4 regions of the Vagococcus carniphilus genome follow, and region 2 is predicted to be linked to each of the others. Evidence: riboswitches for the same ligand, from Rfam matches in the RefSeq annotation. Region 2 holds a riboswitch; each other region holds the start of a gene.

Region 1 (4,631 bases), 730 kb from region 2:
CAATATTTTTTTCAATTTGGACTTTTTTATTATCTAAAAAAGCTCGATTACAGTTAGAAATAGTTAAATCCAAAACCTCGATTAAGGAGACATCATTATCCACTTTCCTCGATAATAATTCATGAGTTGCTGAGATTGCTAAAATTCTATTTTCACTTTCTCTCAACAATTTAACGACTTCTTGATTACTTGACCTTCTTGATTGTATTCTCAGTAAAGAAACAATACTTTGAAGATTATTTTTTACACGATGATGAATTTCTTTGATTGCCACCGATTTTTCTACAATCTCAACTTCACGATTATAAATTTCGGTTTTATCATGCAGAATCATAGTAAACATGCCAGTTTTTTTATCAAAGAAACGTTTCATTTGAAAGTGAGAACTTCCAAATACTATTTCTTTTTTACTAACATTTTTCCATTTTTCTGTATCTTTTAAATAAATCAATTGTTCAAATGTTGTTGTGTCTAATGAAAGATTGTCATAGTGAAGACCAATTATTTTTTCAATATAACCAAAATGGAAATAGTAACTATTTGCCACATCGTTATTCATAATCAAGTAACCATCTTCATCAAATATTAAAATCGCTTCATCAAGATTATCCATCAATGTACTATAGAACAATGAAGTTGTATCAACAACTTTCATGTTATTCGCAGCAACATTGTTTGATCCTTCGCTTCTAATTTCTTTTACTGGAAATTCCACAATTAATACTCCAATTGTTTTTTGATTATTTCGTAACGGAAAAACTTTTTGCCTAATCCACTGGTTCTCTTGCGTCTTTGCAAGAAGCCCTTCAGTAATTAGAGCTGTTTCAAACGTTCGATAAACACCTGGTTCATTCAATCGTTTAGCAATTTTTCCTACTACATTATCTTTATAAATGGAGTCATTATCTTTTGGTGGACGATGGTAAACAACAACTGCTTCATCTGTTACATCAGATAAGATATCAATAAAAACATCTTCTTCTTGATACCGATTTGTTTCTTCGATTTTTCTAGCTTCTTTTATCAGCTCATCAATATCAGAATCACTTAAACTTGAATACTTATGGCTTAACTCGTAAATATTCTTATCAATCATTAGCCATCACTAGCATTTCTGCTACATCAATCATCGGACAACGTTTATCCATACTTAATTTTCGAATTTGCTTGTAAGCAGCTTCTTCATCAATCGATTGATTCGCCATTAAAATTCCTTTGGCCTTTTCAATCACTTTTCGCTGCTCTAATTTTTCGGATAATTTATCTACATTTTTTTCGAGTTTACTAACTTCTTTTCCCTTAGTGATTGCGACTTCCACCATAGGAATAAAAGATTTTTCATCTAAAGGTTTGACTAAGTACCCTGAAGCTCCAAAGCCCATTGCTTTTTCACGATGATTAACATCGCTATATGCTGTAAGCATTAATATTGAATTAGCTAATTTTTCTGACATAATTTTTTTACCGGCATTCAAACCATCTAATAATGGCATTTGAATGTCCATAATAACTAAATCTGGTTGATGTTTTTTAGCTAGTTCAATTGCTTCAAAACCATCTGCAGCTTCGCCAACTACATCATAATTTTCCAATTCTAGCATATCTCTCAAGTCAACTCTTGTAAGAGGTTCATCATCCACAATGATAATTTTTCCTTTCACGAGCCTCACTCCCACCTTTTTTAATTTCACTTTTTCAAAACGTCTATGTTTTGGTAACTTTAGTGATAGAAAAACCTAACGTTTCTTCTAAAAACCGAAGAACAGCTATAAATGCTTCTTCCATTGCTGATAAATCTCCTGTTAAAACCACTGTTCCACTAAATCGGTCAACAAAGCCTACTTCAACATCACCGGCTTTAAGAGCTGTATCAACAGCAATAATAGTTGCTTCACTAGGTGTAATGGTTAGAATCCCTATAGCACTCTGTCCATCATTGATAATACCTAATTTATCGTAGCTATCTTGATTAGGATTAGCTAAAATGTGGGCCATCGTGACTTGTTTTCCTGGAACATATTCTTGGATTAATCGTTGTTTCTCTTCCAAGCTGCTCCCCCTTTCACTCACTCAATTTAATAGAACTTAATGTTCTACCTCAATTATAGCGTAAAAACTAATCTAGTTTAAAATAATTTTGAAACAATTTGTCTAACATCTTCTTTAGTAGGTGTTTTTGGATTAGTTTTAGTTGTTGGATCTAATAATGCTTCCTCACTAATTGTTGCTAAATGAGGAGTTACATCATCTTTTGTAAATCCAGCATCTATAAAGTTAGCTGGCATATTTAACTTCGCTCTTAATTCAGTGATGCGATTAACTAAACTTCTAACTGCCACTTTACCTTTAGAGTTAGATAAACCTTGTTTTCTAGCTAACGTTGCGTATCTTTCTAGAGCTCTTTGATTCTCATTACTATTATATTGTACGATAGATGGTAACAAGATACCATTAATTCGACCATGTGCTAAATGTAATTTACCACCTACAGTATGTGCAATTCCGTGACATAAACCAAGAGAAACTTGATTAAATGCAAGACCTGCTAGACATGAAGCATAATGAACTTTTTCTCTTGCTTCGCTATCTTTTCCATCAACATAGGCTCTTTCTAAATACTCAAAGATTAACTCCACAGCTTTTTCTGCTAAAGCATCAGAGAAGTCAGTTGCTTCTGTTGATACATAAGCTTCAAGGGCATGTGTTAAAACATCCATACCAGTATCAGCTGTAATAGTTGGAGGTACTGTTTCAACAAGACGTGAATCTAAAATAGCAATATCTGGTTGTAACAAGTCATCCACTAATGGATATTTTAAATTTTCTTTTTTATTTGTGATAACTGAAAAGTCTGTTACTTCTGAACCAGTACCACTTGTTGTTGGAATGATAACTAAAGTTACTTCTTTAATAATATCTAATTTCATTCCCATTAATTTAATCGCTTTGGCTGCGTCAATCGCAGAACCTCCACCAAGAGCAACCATAACACTTGGATTAAACTTGCTTAGCTCTTCTACTCCACTAACAACGTTTTCAATTGTTGGATCAGGAACGATGTCCGTGAAGATAGCGTGTTCGTTTGAATCGTTTATGTTACTTGTTACGAAATTAATCATGCCTGATTCAACCATGAAATTATCAGTAACAACACATATACGTTCGTTTTGAAAATCGTTTAATTTTGTTAAAGCATCTGTACCAATATAAATATCTGTACCGAATTTTACTTGCTTCATTTTTCCACCTCCGATAATAAAAAAAGCCACCAAAAAAAATTCCTTAAATAAGGATTCATTCGGTAGCGTCATTGCCAACTATTATATTTTAGAAAACAAAAAAGGCAAGGACAGCACCCCTTTGTGCTACAACCTACCAGAAGTAAGTATCTCCATTTGCCATTTGTTTTATCAAAACACAAATCGTTGTGTTTATTCAGTATCCAATTATGGTGATTACTGTTAAATAAAACAATAGGTTAAATGTTAGAACTTCTTACTGTATTTATTCTCTAACTACCACTGTTTTGCCTCGAAACAGTAATTACCATGTCGTTAATTATTAGAAAGACCTGACTTAAAGCTTACGCTTATTACAGTGGCGGGACCGTCTTGGAATTTCACCAAAGTTCCATCTAAAAAATAACATTTCTCAATCTATAGCCCGATTCTATCATACTTATTTTTTTATTTCAATGTTTTTTTTAATCATTGTAAAAAACTTGGCTATTTCTTCTGTAGCTTACATCCATTCTGTTTTCTCGATAGTTAACTAATCTTGCAGCAGCAAAGAAATAATCAGATAATCGATTTAAAAATTTTAAAACTTCAGGATTGATTTCGCCTTCTAAACTCGCTGCTACAACAATTCGTTCAGCTCTTCTTGCGATTGTTCTTGCAAAATGAAGTTCACTTGCAACTGGATCTCCACCAGGGATAATAAATTCAGTAATTGGTGGTGGTGAAGCTAAGTATTTATCAATACAACTTTCTAACCACTCAATAGATTCTGCACTTGTTCGATATCCTTTTGTGCTATTTGGTGTCGCCATATCAGTTCCACAATCAAATAGAATTTGTTGAATTTCACCTAAATCTTTTTTGACATCAATGCTACTTTTCATATGACTAACAATAATCCCAATAAAAGAATTTAATTCATCAATTGTTCCGTATGCTTCCACACGGTTAGAACATTTCTTTACTTTTTCGCCACCAATAATACTAGTTTCACCTTTATCTCCTGTTTTAGTATAAATCTTTGCCATTATTCATCCTCCTCTTTTCCTAAAAATTTAAGCAATTCTTCTATTCCTTTATCATCATAAGAAGACACATGAAAAATCTCTCTTGCTCCAGCATTTTTTAATGCATGTGCCGCACGATTAACCTCTTCTTCACTGTTTGCTTTATCAATTTTCGTTACAACACCAATAACGGGTTTTGAAAACATGGAAGCAAATGCTGGTGGAAATGTATTAAATGACTCATCAACACTTTGAAGAAGACCAATATAGTCCACACTGCTTGAGGTAACTTGTAGCGCGCTATAAAACTGGCGTCTTTGGATAAACTCTCCTGGTGTATCTACTATAAAACGATTGGATTCAATCGCTTGGGTTTTTGAATAGA
Region 2 (4,631 bases):
TATGTCTGGAAAACCTTTATCTAAAAAACCTTTTTCAACCATAGCGTTTATGTTAGTATCTTGTCCAAAAACAGGAGTATATTTAAAGTAGCTGGTATTTAAAGCTAAAATTGCTTTATTCAGATATTCTTCAGCTTTTTTTACTTTCTCCTCATCAATAGGTTCTTCTTTTGAACGATTTAATTGTGAAGTTAATTTAACAGAACCATCTTTAGCTAAGTTAAATTTAGCAGACTCAGGAATAGAAACTTGGAAATCAGAACCATCAAATTCATTGATTTGAGTAGTTGCTTCTTCAGTATCGAAATTCTCTTTTAACCCATCAAAATTATTATTAGAATTAAAATACTTATCCTTTTCTAAAGGATCTTTTGAATTAATTAAGCTATCAATTGCTGTAGGTTGTTCTGCGGAAACTGTCCCAAAATTTATTGAATTGATAAATACATCTTTAATGTCAGCATTACTAGCTGCGGTATTATTATAAAATCCAATAAGCCCAGCGATTCTAGCAAACTTACTATTTGACGTCACTTTACCATAATTGATGTTATTAGCAATAGTTGAAGAACTTTTTGAATCCCAAGTACCAACAAGTCCACCTACTCTTGTTTGTTTAGAGAGATTTGTTCCTAAAACATTACCATAGTTTATATTCCCAATAATATCTCCCGAATTATTTGTTCCGGTAATTCCACCAATATGTTGAGTAGTTGACGTATTAGATTGACCATTTACTTCTCCTGAAAACTCAGTGTTTTTGATAATGCCACCAAGTGTATTTTGTCCAGCAATTCCTCCCATACTTTTTGTATTAGTAGAAGAAACGTTTACTGAACTAGAAACGTTGTCAATAACTCCATTTTCAGCATTCCACGGGGTCACAGAACCAGTTCCGTTACCACTTATTGTGCTAATACTTCCATCAATAGAAAAATTAGCGATTGTGCCTTCATTCTTTCCAAAAAAACCTTGCCAGCCAGTAGCGTCTTCTATTTTAAAACCTTTAATTTCAAAGTTATTTCCATTGAAATTACCTTTAAAACTACTTGATCCAATAGGACTCCAATCTTTATTTTCTAAATCTATATCTTTCGTTAATACAGCATCTAGCGTTTTGCCTGAATTAACCTCTTTAGCAAACCATGCTAATTCTTCAGCACTACCAATTTGATAGACGTCACCAACTTGTATAGGTTCTTTAACGTCATCTACTCCATCCCAAGCAAATGCTCCTGTTCCCCCTAATAATAAAGCTGATGAACATACCAATAAACTTAATGATAATTTTGTTTTTTTCTTAAAATTAATTTTCAATTATATTCCTCCCTTATTCTGATAAAACAACTACTTTTTATTCCCTCCCCAATAAAAAAACACCTCAAAAAAGGTGTTTTGTCGTTAATTGAAAATTTACACCCATAGATAATTTTCACGTTCTATTAAAAAACAGATATCCTGACTCAATTTCATCCTTGATCAAGCCTTCCCAATTTCTCAGTGGCATATATGATCTCGTCAATTTTACAGTAGCTAGGGGCTGTAAAGGATTTTCACCTTTTTCTCTGTTTATGTTAAAAAATAAAAAAAGCACCCTAAAAAAGGGTGCTTTGGTACACAGAAATAAAAAAAGACTTCTCACCCTCAGATATCTTTTTGTTAAAAAATAAAGCAGATATTCTGGCTCAACTTCATCCTCATTCAAACCTTCCCAAACATAAAAATGTTCAGTGGTATCCATGAATTCGTCCGTCTCACAGTAGCTAGGGGCTGCAAAGGGGTTACACCTTTTTCCCTGTCTTTATTTTCAGTAAATTAACATTATTATATAGTAAACGTTTCCTCAAAACAATAAAATTGCTCCATTTAATACCTTATACAGTGGTTTTTTGAACCTATTTTGAATTGGATCAATATCTAATACAGCAAAAAAATGTTTCGAACTAATTAAAATATCCTCTGATTTTATGCCATGACAAAAAATGCAACTATTCATTGGAAAATCCCTCATTTCTATTTATAAAAAAAGACTGAGACCTAAGCCTCAATCTTTATAATTAATTATTTTACAGCATTTTTATTAACATAACCATGCCACTTGCCATTATTGTCATACAATGAATAGTAAGTATCTCCATTGTAATGACTGTATCTACCTTTAGCTGTAAATTTTTTGCCCATCATATTAGTTGTTGAGCTACGTTTTTTCCAGTTAAAGTTAGACCAAGTGTTATAACCTTTTTTATTAATTGTTACCTTACGGCCATCTTTAATGTAGGCACCTTGTTTACCGTCTGCTATTTTAGTAGCGTTAGCATTGATATACCCTTGCCACTTGCCTTTACTGTCATATAAAGATAAGTAAGTAGAACCGTTAAAGTGTTTATATCTTCCACGAGCTTGGAATGTTTGGTTTAAAATATTTTTACTCATTCCACGTTTTTTCCAATTAAAGTTAGACCAAGTTTCATAGTTGCTCTTTGAAATTGTTACAAAACGGCCGTCGCTGATATAAGCGCCTTGCTTACCATCTCCAACTTTTACGGCATCCGTATTGATATAACCGAACCATTTACCTTTGTTGTCATATAATGATAGATATGTACCACCATTAAAGTGTTTATATTTTCCGCGAGCTTGGAATGTTTCATTTAACAAGTTAGAACTTGTGTCGCGTTTCTTCCAACCAAAGTTAGACCAAGTACTGTAACCTTTTTTATTAATTGTTACAAAACGGCCATCACTGATATAAGCACCTTGTTTACCATCTCCAGCTTTTACAGCTGATTCATTAATATACCCATGCCAGTTACCTTTACTATCAAATAAAGATAAGTATGTAGCACCATTTTTATGGTTGTACTTACCTCTTGCTTCGTAAGTTTCACCTACAAGTTTGTCTGTGTTATTACGTTTTTTCCAATTAAAATTAGACCAAGTATTATAACCTTTTTTAGTGATTGTTACATAGCGACCATCTTTAATATAAGCGCCCTGTGGATTCTTTTCACCATCTGTTAATTCTTTTTCAGTTTTAACAGTATCTAATTTAGCTTTAGTGTCTTTAACGATAGCATCAACACCAGCTTTGTCAGCTGCTTTATCAACGTTACCATTAGCGTCTTTAAGAATAGCGTTAATTTCATCTTGTTGTGCTTTACGGTAATCTTTAAGATCTTTGTACTCAGCTAAAGATTTTTTAGAAGTGTCTTTATGTGCTTGTAATTCTTTAGCAGCAGCTTCTTTTTCAGCGTCTGTTAATTCTTTATCCGTTTTAACAGCATCTAATTTAGTTTTAGTCTCTTTAACGATAACATTAACACCAGCTTTGTCAGTTGCTTTATCGATTTTACCATTAGCATCTTTAAGAATAGCATTAATTTCATCTTGTTGTGCTTTACGGTAACCTTTAAGATCTTTGTACTCAGCTAAAGATTTTTTAGAAGCGTCTTTATGTGCTTGTAGTTCTTTAGAAGCAGCTTCTTTTTCAGCGTCTGTTAATTCTTTATCAGTTTTAACTGCATCTAATTTAGCTTTAGTATCTTTAACGATAACATCAACACCAGCTTTGTCAGTTGCTTTATCGATTTTACCATTAGCATCTTTAAGAATAGCATTAATTTCATCTTGTTGTGCTTTACGGTAATCTTTAATATTTTTGTACTCAGCTAAAGATTTTTTAGAAGCGTCTTTATGTGCTTGTAATTCTTTAGCAATTTTTTCTTCTTCTAAAGATTTGTTAAAATCAGTTACTGCTTGATTAATCTCTAGTTGAGGAATGATTGTATTTTGAACTTTAGTGTGTAAGGCGTCATATGATCTCTTGATTGTATCATTTTTCAATAAATCAGCTTTATCATCACGAGCATTAAAGTTAGCTAGAGTTGTTAAAGCTTCATCTTTATTAGAAACTGTAATTTTATTTCCATTGCCGTCAAAATTTGTTCCAGTTAAATCTTCTCCATAAACAAGAGTAAATTGAACACGAATAACTTCATTTGGTTTAACTTTCCAATTAGACATTCCTACATTGGCTGCAGTATTATTTACTTGGTAGTACCAACCAGCACCGGTATGGTAATCAAATTCACCTAAGTCAGAATCATCTTTACCCGTTGCTAAAGCTTCTTCTGTTGTTGGACCATTTAATTTTTCAGAAATATAAGATGGAATGTTCACTTTACCATTATCTGCTTTTTCAATACCTTGTAGGTAGAAGTCTTTTTTGAGAGAACCAGCATTCCAGTAACCTAATTTTTGTTGTTTGCTGATACGATCAAATAGTTCAGCAGCATTTTCATCTTTCTTGAATGAAACATTAATTGGTTCAACAATAAATCCTTGACCAATTGTAAATTTCTCTAATGAGAAAGTAACTGTTTTTCCATTTGTTTCATTTTCAGTTAGAATTTTATCTGTTTTTACAGCATCTAATTTTGCTTTTGTTTCTTTTTCAATGGCATCAACAGCTTCTTTATCTCCTGCTTTGTTAATTAAAGCTTCAGTATTTTTTAAGATTGCTTTGATTTCATCTTGTTGTGTTTCACGGTAGTCTTTTAAATTTTTATATGAATTTAAAGATTTAATAGTTGCTTCTCTATGAGCAACTAATTCTTTGTATCCTTTTTCAA
Region 3 (4,631 bases), 1.5 Mb from region 2:
TCCACCACTTAAATCAGCATAAGAATGATTGGCAAATTGACTTAATCCAAATTCTTCTAACAACTGATCTACTTTTTCATAATCTTCTTTTCTTGGTTGACTAAACATCCCTAAATAAGGGGCTTTTCCCATTACAACATAGTCTCTCACTGAATAAGAAAAAACAGATAATAATTGCTGTTGAACATATCCCATCTCTTGAGCGACCTCTTTTGGATTCATTCGATGAATTTCTGCGTCATTAATTTTTACCGTTCCACTAACAGGAGTTAACAGATTGACTAGGCAATTTAACAACGTCGATTTACCTGCTCCATTTGGTCCTAAAATGACTAAACTTTCACCACTATGAAGGTCAAAATTAACATTAGAAAAGGTAGGAGCTGATTTAGGATAGGCAAAAGATAAATTCTTTACTTCTAATTTCACACTAATCGCGTCCTTTGCTTTAATAATAATAAGACATAGAATGGAGCTCCTATTAATCCTGTCAAAATACTTAATGGTAATTCTGCAGAAGTTAAAACTCTTGCTAAAGTATCAACTACAATCATAAAGATGGCACCAAGTAAACAAGCTACTGGGAGTAATCTACGATTATCATCTCCTATAATCATTCGTCCTAAATGAGGTATAACTAACCCTACCCAACCAACTGTTCCACTAATTGAGACAGAAGACGCTGTTAAAAGTGTTGCCCCTAGAATAGCCAATGTTCTTACGCGAGTCACATTGATTCCAAGTGTTTTTGCCTCTATAACTCCTAATGACAAAATATTAATTTGCCAACTAAGAGCTAATAACAAAACAGTTGCAAATAAAATCACAGGAAAAATCCTAACTAAGTCTGTCATTGAAACTTTTGCAATACTTCCCATTTGCCAATAAGTGATTTCTGCTAGCTCCGTTTCAGCATCAGCCATGTATTTAATCATTCCTAAAATTGCTGTCATTAATCCACCTACAATAACACCTGATAAAACTAAAATAATCATCGTATTATTACGAACAAGTTTAGGAATAAACATTGCTAACCAAACAGCAACTAATCCACCTAAAAAGGCAGTTAATTGAACAAGTTGGCTACCAACACCTAGTAGAATACCTGCTGCTGCTCCAACACATGCTCCCGCTGAAACACCTAGCATATCAGGAGATACCAAAGGATTTCTAAAAATCCCTTGGTAAACTGCTCCTGACAAAGCTAAACTACTACCTATTAAAATAGCAGCTAAAATTCTTGGCAGCCTTAAAGTAAAAATAACACTTTCTTCCATTCCTGAAAGACTCTGATCCAGCATTTTTCCTTTAATTAAGAAAACCCGTATAACATCTTGTGGACTAATCCAATAGCGTCCAATGCATAAAGCAAGCAAAGCTGTAACACCCAGTAATAAAGTCATGACTAAAATCAACCATTTCACATTCCATTTGTTTATGTTGTTCATGTCTTCTTACCTCTTATTTACTTTCTTTATTCGCCTCACGATTTGTTATAAAATCCATATCATCAGCTGATAAATTGTAATCAAAGAAATCTTTGTAGAATATTTTAACTTCTTTTTCAAAGTCCGCATCAGAGAAAATTTCTGGTTGAATTTTAGATGCCATGTAACGAACCATTAATGGTGTTTCAACTCCAGCAACATCCCAACGATAGATTCCTTTTGGTGTTTTATAAACTTGTTTTTTCTGAACTGCTGAAATTTTACTCCAGTCCTTACCTTCCATCTTATTATCATATAAATCACTTGGTTTAGATTCATCAAAATTAGTTAAGAAAATAATATCAGGATTCCATTTATAAATTTGTTCCATATTTAATTCCACATTACCTTTTCCAACTAAATCATGAGCCACATTTTCGCCACCTGCTAATTCAATGACTGTATCATTAACATACACACTAAAAGATTGTAATTGTAAGGTCTCGCCTCTCATAAATAAAACTTTAACTTTATCAGCCTCTTTAACTTTATCTTCTTTAGATAATAAATATTCATGTGCTTCATCATAGTTTTTATTAATTTCATCTGAACGTTTTTCTTTTCCTAGTAACTGACCAACAGTTGAAAACCCTGCTTTTAAATTATCAATCGTATCACTGTTAATCATAACTGGAGCAATTCCCAATTTTTCAAGTTGCTCTCTTTCTTTTGTTTGACTATCCCATAAAAGAGCTACATCCGGTTTAACATTAGCTATTTCTTCCATATTGATACCGCCATTATTATCAATGTAAGACGTATCTATTTCTCCCATCTTAGGTTCCATCTTAGGTAAAATCGAAATATCATAAGCTTGTTTTGTTCCTTCTCTTGCACCCATAATATGATCTGCAGACCCATCAACAGCATAAACAATAGCTGACCATGGAAGAGGTGTAATGGCCATTCCATTTATTTTTTTAGGAACCTCAACCTTGTTTCCAGCAATATCTTCTACTATATGAGTCTCTTCTTTCTTCGTTTCCTTAGTCTTAGTACTATCTTGAGTTGAACCACAACCACCTAATAATAGCGCAGTACTTAATGCCATTCCCATGAATAATTTTGTTTTACTTGTCATTAAAAAAACTCCTTTATCTTTTTTTATAAACAAAAAAACCAAGGAAACCTAATAAACAGTTTCCTTGGTTTTTCTTTACATGAATTAATTAATTAATACACCATAAAAAAACCACCTAATGAATCCGTTAGGTAAGCCTATAAAAAAAGGTTGATGTATCCTGACTCAAGTTCATCGTAAATAATCTTACTTCCCAGTTTTATCCAGTGTATTAAACGATTACGTACTCCCTCTTACAGTGGCGGTCACCGTGTTGGTTTTTAACCAACTTCCAATCAACCAATCTTTCAATAGCCTCATTGTAGCACCGATGAGAACCGCTTTCATTAGAGATTGATTAGTATTTCACTTCACATTATCTTTGATCAACACTTCTCTTAATCATCTTGTTATCTTATCTAATGATCAAATTTTAATCAGATAGTTACACCTTGCATTCATGCTCTAAGCCCGATATAATCGGATAGACACACAAATTTGTGCAAAATAAAAAAAGTGAGGGATTACATGATTACTGTATCAAACGTTAGTCTGCAATTTCCAGATAAAAAATTATTCGAAGATGTAGATATTAAATTCACACCAGGAAATTGTTATGGGTTGATTGGCGCAAACGGAGCTGGAAAATCAACTTTCTTAAAAATCTTATCAGGAGAATTAGACCCTTCAACAGGAAGCGTCACACTAGGTCCAGATGAACGTTTAGCAACTTTAAAACAAAATCATTTTGACTATGAAGAATACACTGTTTTAAACACTGTTATTATGGGACATAAACGCCTTTATGAAGTGATGCAAGAAAAAGATGCTATTTATATGAAAGCTGATTTTTCAGATGAAGATGGCATTAAAGCAGCTGAACTTGAAGGTGAATTTGCTGAATTAAATGGATGGGAAGCAGAACCTGAAGCTTCAAGCCTTTTACAAGGATTAAACATTCCAGAAAGTCTACATGATTTAAAAATGTCAGAACTAACAGCTGGACAAAAAGTAAAAGTTTTACTAGCGCAAGCTCTTTTTGGTCAACCTGATGTCTTATTACTAGATGAGCCGACTAACGGATTAGATCGTGACTCTATTGCCTGGTTAGAAGAGTTCTTAATCAACTCAGAAAATACGATTATTACTGTATCCCATGACCGTCACTTTTTAAATAAAGTATGTACTCACATGGCAGACTTAGACTTTGGAAAGATTAAATTATTCGTAGGTAACTATGATTTCTGGTTAGAATCAAGCCAATTAGCAGCTAGACTTCAATCAGATCAAAATGCTAAAAAAGAAGAAAAAGTAAAAGAATTACAAGAATTTATTGCTAGATTTAGTGCGAATGCTTCTAAATCTAAACAAGCAACATCACGTAAAAAAATGTTAGATAAAATTGAATTAGATGATATTCAACCTTCATCAAGACGTTACCCATTCGTTGGCTTTAAAGCTGAACGTGAAATCGGAAACGACTTATTACAAGTAGAAAATATTTCTAAAACAATTGATGGTAAGAAAATATTAGACAATGTTTCCTTTACACTAAGAAAAGATGATAAAGCAGCCTTTATTGCAAAAGATGACATCACAACAACTGTTCTTTTCAAAATCATTATGGGTGACATGGAACCTGATTCAGGAACTGTTCGTTGGGGTGTGACAACAAGCCAAGCTTACCTACCAAAAGATACTTCTGATGAGTTTGATACAGATCAATCAATTGTTGATTGGTTACGTCAATATGCATCAAAAGAAGAATCTGATAATACTTTCTTACGTAGTTTCTTAGGACGTATGTTATTCTCTGGAGAAGATGTGCTGAAATCAGTTAACGTTCTTTCAGGGGGAGAAAAAGTTCGTTGTATGCTATCTAAATTAATGCTTTCAAAAGCTAACGTCTTAGTTTTAGATGATCCTACAAATCACTTGGACTTAGAATCAATCACTGCATTAAACGATGGCTTAATTGCTTTTAACGGCTCTATTTTATTTGCTTCTCATGACCACCAATTTATTCAAACAACAGCAAATAGAATCATTGCTGTATCTGATAATGGTGTTGTTGACCGTGCGGA
Region 4 (4,631 bases), 680 kb from region 2:
ATAGAAAGTTTAGGATTATCTCTTTTGTCAGATAGATCCCGAATAGCAGAAGAAGCCCAATCTATTTATTTTTATGATTATGATAACCATTTGTTTGAACTTCATACAGGGACACTTGAAGAAAGATTAAAAGGCTATTTAAAATAGGAGATGATTTAAAAAAGACTGTAGTAAAAGCTTATGCTTAATACCACAGTCTCTTTTTTTACGGGTTTGAGGCAGAAGAGGCTGCTCGTTCTTCAGCATGAACAAAATCAATAGCAGCAACAAGTAGAACGATGAGATGCTCATATGATTGATCAAAAATATTAATTTCATATGTACTACTCATAGCTAACCATTTTTCTGAAATGTGAGCAATTTTTTTATTGCCACGATAAATATCAAAATTCTTATCTAGCCAATCCCCATCAATTTGAATATTTTCACTTTTAATACGATATTTTGGTTTAAAAAAGGTAAATTCTTTTTCGATTAAGATAGGAGAGTCATCGAAAACATCAACGGTAAATTTAGGTAAGAGTTTAAATAATTCTTTTGTCACAGTTCCAATTTGTTCATCATTTTGATCAACCATTGAAAAAGATTTTGGACTCTTAAAGAGGCTACCATGCACACGGTAGATGATGCTTCCATCTTCGTCTTTAATGGCAAATTTTTCGTTAAAGCTAAGCATTTTTTGCTTCATAAATAAAGTTCTCATTTTTTACCACTCCTTTGCTTCACTTATATTTACTTTATTATTAGTTAAAGGAGATTGCAATAAGAATCAAAAATTCTGTTACTTTCTTGTTGTAAAAGGTAAAAATATCAAAATATTGTTGTTTATTCTTTATGTTATAGGCAGTTAGTAAAAAGTATAATACAATGGAGTCAAATTAAATATGCATGTCTAAAATTGGGAATGAGGTGAAAATCCTCAGCAGCCCCTTTCTACTGTATACGCTGATGAAATCTCGAAAACCACTGAATAGGGAAGGTGAGAGAGTAAAATGATGCAAAGCCAGGATACCGTTTTTGACTGCTTAACAATAATTGGATTGGGAAAATTGTTTGTCTTTGTTAATTTTTGGATGATTGTGTCTAAAAGTAACCACTACAAAAAACATTTTTTCAATGTTTTGTAGTGGTTTTTTGTTTTCCAGAGCAAGATATTCATACTTTAAAAGTGAGTCAATATGTGATATTAATCGTAGGTTTCTAACAAAATAGTGTTATTAAACTGTGATAGACTGACGGTAAATAAAGCTTTTATGGAGTGTGAAAAAATGGAAGATAAAAATTTAGAGAGAACGATTCAAGAGTATGTTCCTGGTAAACAAGTTACCTTAGCCCATTTAATCCCTAATGCTGATAAAGAAGTATTTACTAAACTTGGTTTGGCAGAAGATGGGAATGCAATTGGTATTCTAACAATTACGCCAAGTGAAGCTTCTATAATTGGAGCTGATATCGCTAAAAAATCTGGAAATGTCCAAATTGGTTTTATGGACCGTTTTAGTGGTGCTGTGGTTATAACAGGTGAAGTCTCATCGGTGGAAAGTGCTTTAAGACAAGTTAACTCTGTATTGAGTAATGTGCTGAAATTCAACGTTCCTGAAATCACAAGAACGTGAGGCTAACAAAATGAAAAAAATTATTTTAATGGGTGAAACAGGATCAGGAAAAACAACATTAACTCAATGTTTACATGACAAGGAACAGGTTTATCATAAAACACAACAAATTTATCAATTTGATCACGTCATTGATACACCAGGTGAGTTCATGGAAAATCGCTTTTTCTATAATGCATTAGTAAGTGCAGCAGTTGATGCTGAAGTAGTTGGGTTGATTCAAAGTGTGGAACATGTACAAAATTATTTTCCACCAACTTTTTCTTCACGCTTTAATTTACCAGTTGTCGGTATTGTCACGAAGACAGAATTAGCACAGGATAAGACAGATTTAGAACGTTCAAAAATTTTCCTAGAGCAAGCTGGAGCAAGACAAATTTTTATGATTTCAGCTAAAACAGGTGAAGGTATGGCAGAGTTGTTAACTTATTTGGAAGCATAAAAAAATCTTGATAGTTGGCAGACTATCAAGACAAGTAAATGCTTAAGCACTGTGATCTCTTCTATAATTGGCAGGAGTAGAAGAGGTCATTGAGCGGAATGTTTTAATAAAATAACTAGGTTGAGAAAAACCTAAATTTCTAGATATGGTTTCAATACTTAGACTAGATTCAACGAGTAATTTTTTTGCTTCTTCGATTCTTCTTTGGTTAACGTAAGTAACAAAATTGATATTCATTTCTTTTTTGAAAAGTTTACTAAAATAGTACTGACTTAAATAAACGTGGTTAGCAACTTCTTCTAGTGTAATTGGTCGACTTAGATTTTTTTGAATATAAGTTAAAGCTTTCCTGATTTCTTCATTATTGGAAACTTTTTCTTGTTGATTAGATGACTTCTTTGATTTTACATTAAATTTTATCTGATCACGAGGGTTGACATCTCTGGTATGAAATTGACTAATTTCACGTAAAATAGAAGCAGCACTTTCAACTTGTTTACTAGAAACCAGTTTGACTTTGTTTCTTGCTTGTCTAAGATTTGGAGAATTCATCCAATCGGTATTAATAGTTTGGATGCTTGTATAATTTGAATTTTCTTCGTCAGTGACTTGAACTTGACCAAATAAAAGGAAACCAGAAAGCTGATTACTTTGAACAATGGGCAAAGAAATATCGGTTAATCCGGCGTGGCAACGATAAATAGATGGTTGCCCTGTTTTATAGGCCTCCAAGCCTCCATATAGATCACATTTTTGACAAAGGTGACGAAATTCAGGACTTGAGCGCATTAAATTACAAAAAGGTGAAAAATTATAAAGATTTGAGTTTTCAATACCTCGAATATCTACTAGAACAGAGCCAAAATCAGTTGAACATGCAAAATCCTCAATAATACCGGTTAAAAGACTAGGAGCAGCAGGGGACATGTTTTGTTTCATTTGACTATCTCCTTTCTTACCAATCTACGATAGTTAACCTTATATTACCAAAAAGGGTATTTATAAGAAAGTAAATTTAAAACGCTACCATTATTTTGCTATAATTCAACAAAATAGTAATATTTTGTTAAACTTCTTTCACATATTTTAAAACGCTTCTACTTAATGTAGAGGCGTTTTTTTGTGTGTTGAAATGACAAAAATTTAACGTTTTTAGAATAATAACTAATGTTTTACAACAACTATTTTTTATTTTATTTGATTACAATGAACTCGAATTAGAAAACTAAAAATAATTAGGAGGTTTTTTTATGCAACAAGAAGCATTAGGCATGATTGAAACAAAAGGGTTAATAGGTGCTATTGAAGCAGCTGATGCTATGGTGAAAGCTGCAAATGTTAACTTAATAGGAACTGAAAAAATAGGTTCAGGTTTAGTAACAGTAATGGTTCGAGGAGATGTTGGAGCAGTTAAAGCATCAGTTGATGCAGGTGTTTCGGCAGCTTCTAGTGTTGGAGAAGTCGTTTCTAATTATGTAATACCACGTCCTCATACTGAAGTAGAAACTCTACTTCCTAAAAAATAAGAAGTAGGGAGGAAATATAAATATGTCGGAAAATCAAATTAATGTAGAAGATGTAATGAAACGCGTGCTTGAAAGATTTGATGAAAAAACACCAACTTCTGAAGCAAATGGAGGAAAGATAAAAATGAATGAAAAAAAATGCAACTTAACAGAATATGTAGGTTCAAGTGAATTTGGAGATACGATTGGTTTAGTTATTGCTAATGTTGATTCTTCATTACTAGATATTATGAAGTTAGAAAAAAAATACCGCTCAATTGGTATTGTTGGAGCAAGAACTGGGGCTGGACCTCATATTATGGCAGCTGATGAGGCAGTTAAAGCCACTAATACGGAAGTTATCTCAATTGAATTGCCAAGAGATACTAAAGGTGGCGCAGGTCATGGGTCTTTAATTATTTTTGGAGGAGACGATGTATCTGATGTGAAACGAGCTGTTGAAGTGACATTAAATGATGTTGATACACGTACCTTTGGAGATGTGTATGGAAATGAAGCAGGGCATATTGAGATGCAATATACTGCTAGAGCAAGTTTTGCTTGTAATAAAGTTTGGGGAACACCGATTGGAAAAGCTTTCGGCATTATCGTAGGAGCACCTGCAGCAATTGGTGTCGTTATGGCAGATACAGCATTGAAGTCAGCTAATGTTGAAGTAGTCGCTTATGCAACTCCTCAAAATGGTCAAAGTTTTTCAAACGAAGTAACGATGACAATTACTGGAGATTCAGGTGCGGTAAGACAGGCTGTCATCTCAGCAAGAGAAATTGGTATTAAATTATTAGGAACATTAGGCTCAGAACCTAAGAATGATCAACCATCATATATTTAGAAAATAAGGAGTGAATAGTCAGATGAAATCAAAACGTTTTGAAGAACTAGCGAAAAGACCAGTTAACCAAGATGGATTTGTGGATGAGTGGATAGATGAAGGGTTAATTGCAATGCAGAGCCCAAATGATCCAAAACCAAGTTTAAAAATTCAAGATGGTATTGTCGTTGAATTAGATGGAAAAAAAATAGAAGAGTTTGATCTAATTGACTCAT

Evidence for each region. Region 2 has a riboswitch for cobalamin ahead of H9L18_RS08235 (DUF4430 domain-containing protein). Riboswitches for the same ligand answer to the same signal wherever they lie in the genome.
Region 1: it holds a riboswitch for cobalamin, as region 2 does, so the genes downstream of both, H9L18_RS11725 (1-propanol dehydrogenase PduQ) here and H9L18_RS08235 (DUF4430 domain-containing protein) in region 2, are expected to answer to the same signal.
Region 3: it holds a riboswitch for cobalamin, as region 2 does, so the genes downstream of both, H9L18_RS00665 (ABC transporter substrate-binding protein) here and H9L18_RS08235 (DUF4430 domain-containing protein) in region 2, are expected to answer to the same signal.
Region 4: it holds a riboswitch for cobalamin, as region 2 does, so the genes downstream of both, H9L18_RS04970 (BMC domain-containing protein) here and H9L18_RS08235 (DUF4430 domain-containing protein) in region 2, are expected to answer to the same signal.

Annotation. Positions count from the first base shown of each region.
Region 1 covers NZ_CP060720.1:2,407,674-2,412,304, forward strand. The annotation lists gene H9L18_RS11710 (sensor histidine kinase) at 1-1,096, opposite strand, end outside; gene H9L18_RS11715 (ANTAR domain-containing response regulator) at 1,089-1,661, opposite strand; gene H9L18_RS11720 (BMC domain-containing protein) at 1,705-2,049, opposite strand; gene H9L18_RS11725 (1-propanol dehydrogenase PduQ) at 2,127-3,239, opposite strand; adenosylcobalamin (AdoCbl) riboswitch at 3,512-3,659, opposite strand; gene H9L18_RS11730 (cob(I)yrinic acid a,c-diamide adenosyltransferase) at 3,704-4,267, opposite strand; gene H9L18_RS11735 (EutP/PduV family microcompartment system protein) at 4,267-4,631, opposite strand, start outside.
Region 2 covers NZ_CP060720.1:1,673,545-1,678,175, reverse strand. The annotation lists gene H9L18_RS08235 (DUF4430 domain-containing protein) at 1-1,317, opposite strand, end outside; cobalamin riboswitch at 1,432-1,613, opposite strand; cobalamin riboswitch at 1,654-1,839, opposite strand; gene H9L18_RS08230 (Ig-like domain-containing protein) at 2,062-4,631, opposite strand, start outside.
Region 3 covers NZ_CP060720.1:137,088-141,718, forward strand. The annotation lists gene H9L18_RS00655 (ABC transporter ATP-binding protein) at 1-429, opposite strand, end outside; gene H9L18_RS00660 (FecCD family ABC transporter permease) at 426-1,448, opposite strand; gene H9L18_RS00665 (ABC transporter substrate-binding protein) at 1,462-2,568, opposite strand; cobalamin riboswitch at 2,700-2,905, opposite strand; gene H9L18_RS00670 (ABC-F family ATP-binding cassette domain-containing protein) at 3,076-4,631, shown strand, end outside.
Region 4 covers NZ_CP060720.1:996,363-1,000,993, forward strand. The annotation lists gene fosX (FosX/FosE/FosI family fosfomycin resistance hydrolase) at 1-147, shown strand, start outside; gene H9L18_RS04965 (LURP-one-related/scramblase family protein) at 206-703, opposite strand; cobalamin riboswitch at 860-1,034, shown strand; gene H9L18_RS04970 (BMC domain-containing protein) at 1,269-1,616, shown strand; gene H9L18_RS04975 (EutP/PduV family microcompartment system protein) at 1,627-2,058, shown strand; gene H9L18_RS04980 (PocR ligand-binding domain-containing protein) at 2,101-2,997, opposite strand; gene H9L18_RS04985 (BMC domain-containing protein) at 3,309-3,584, shown strand; gene pduB (propanediol utilization microcompartment protein PduB) at 3,607-4,416, shown strand; gene H9L18_RS04995 (propanediol/glycerol family dehydratase large subunit) at 4,439-4,631, shown strand, end outside.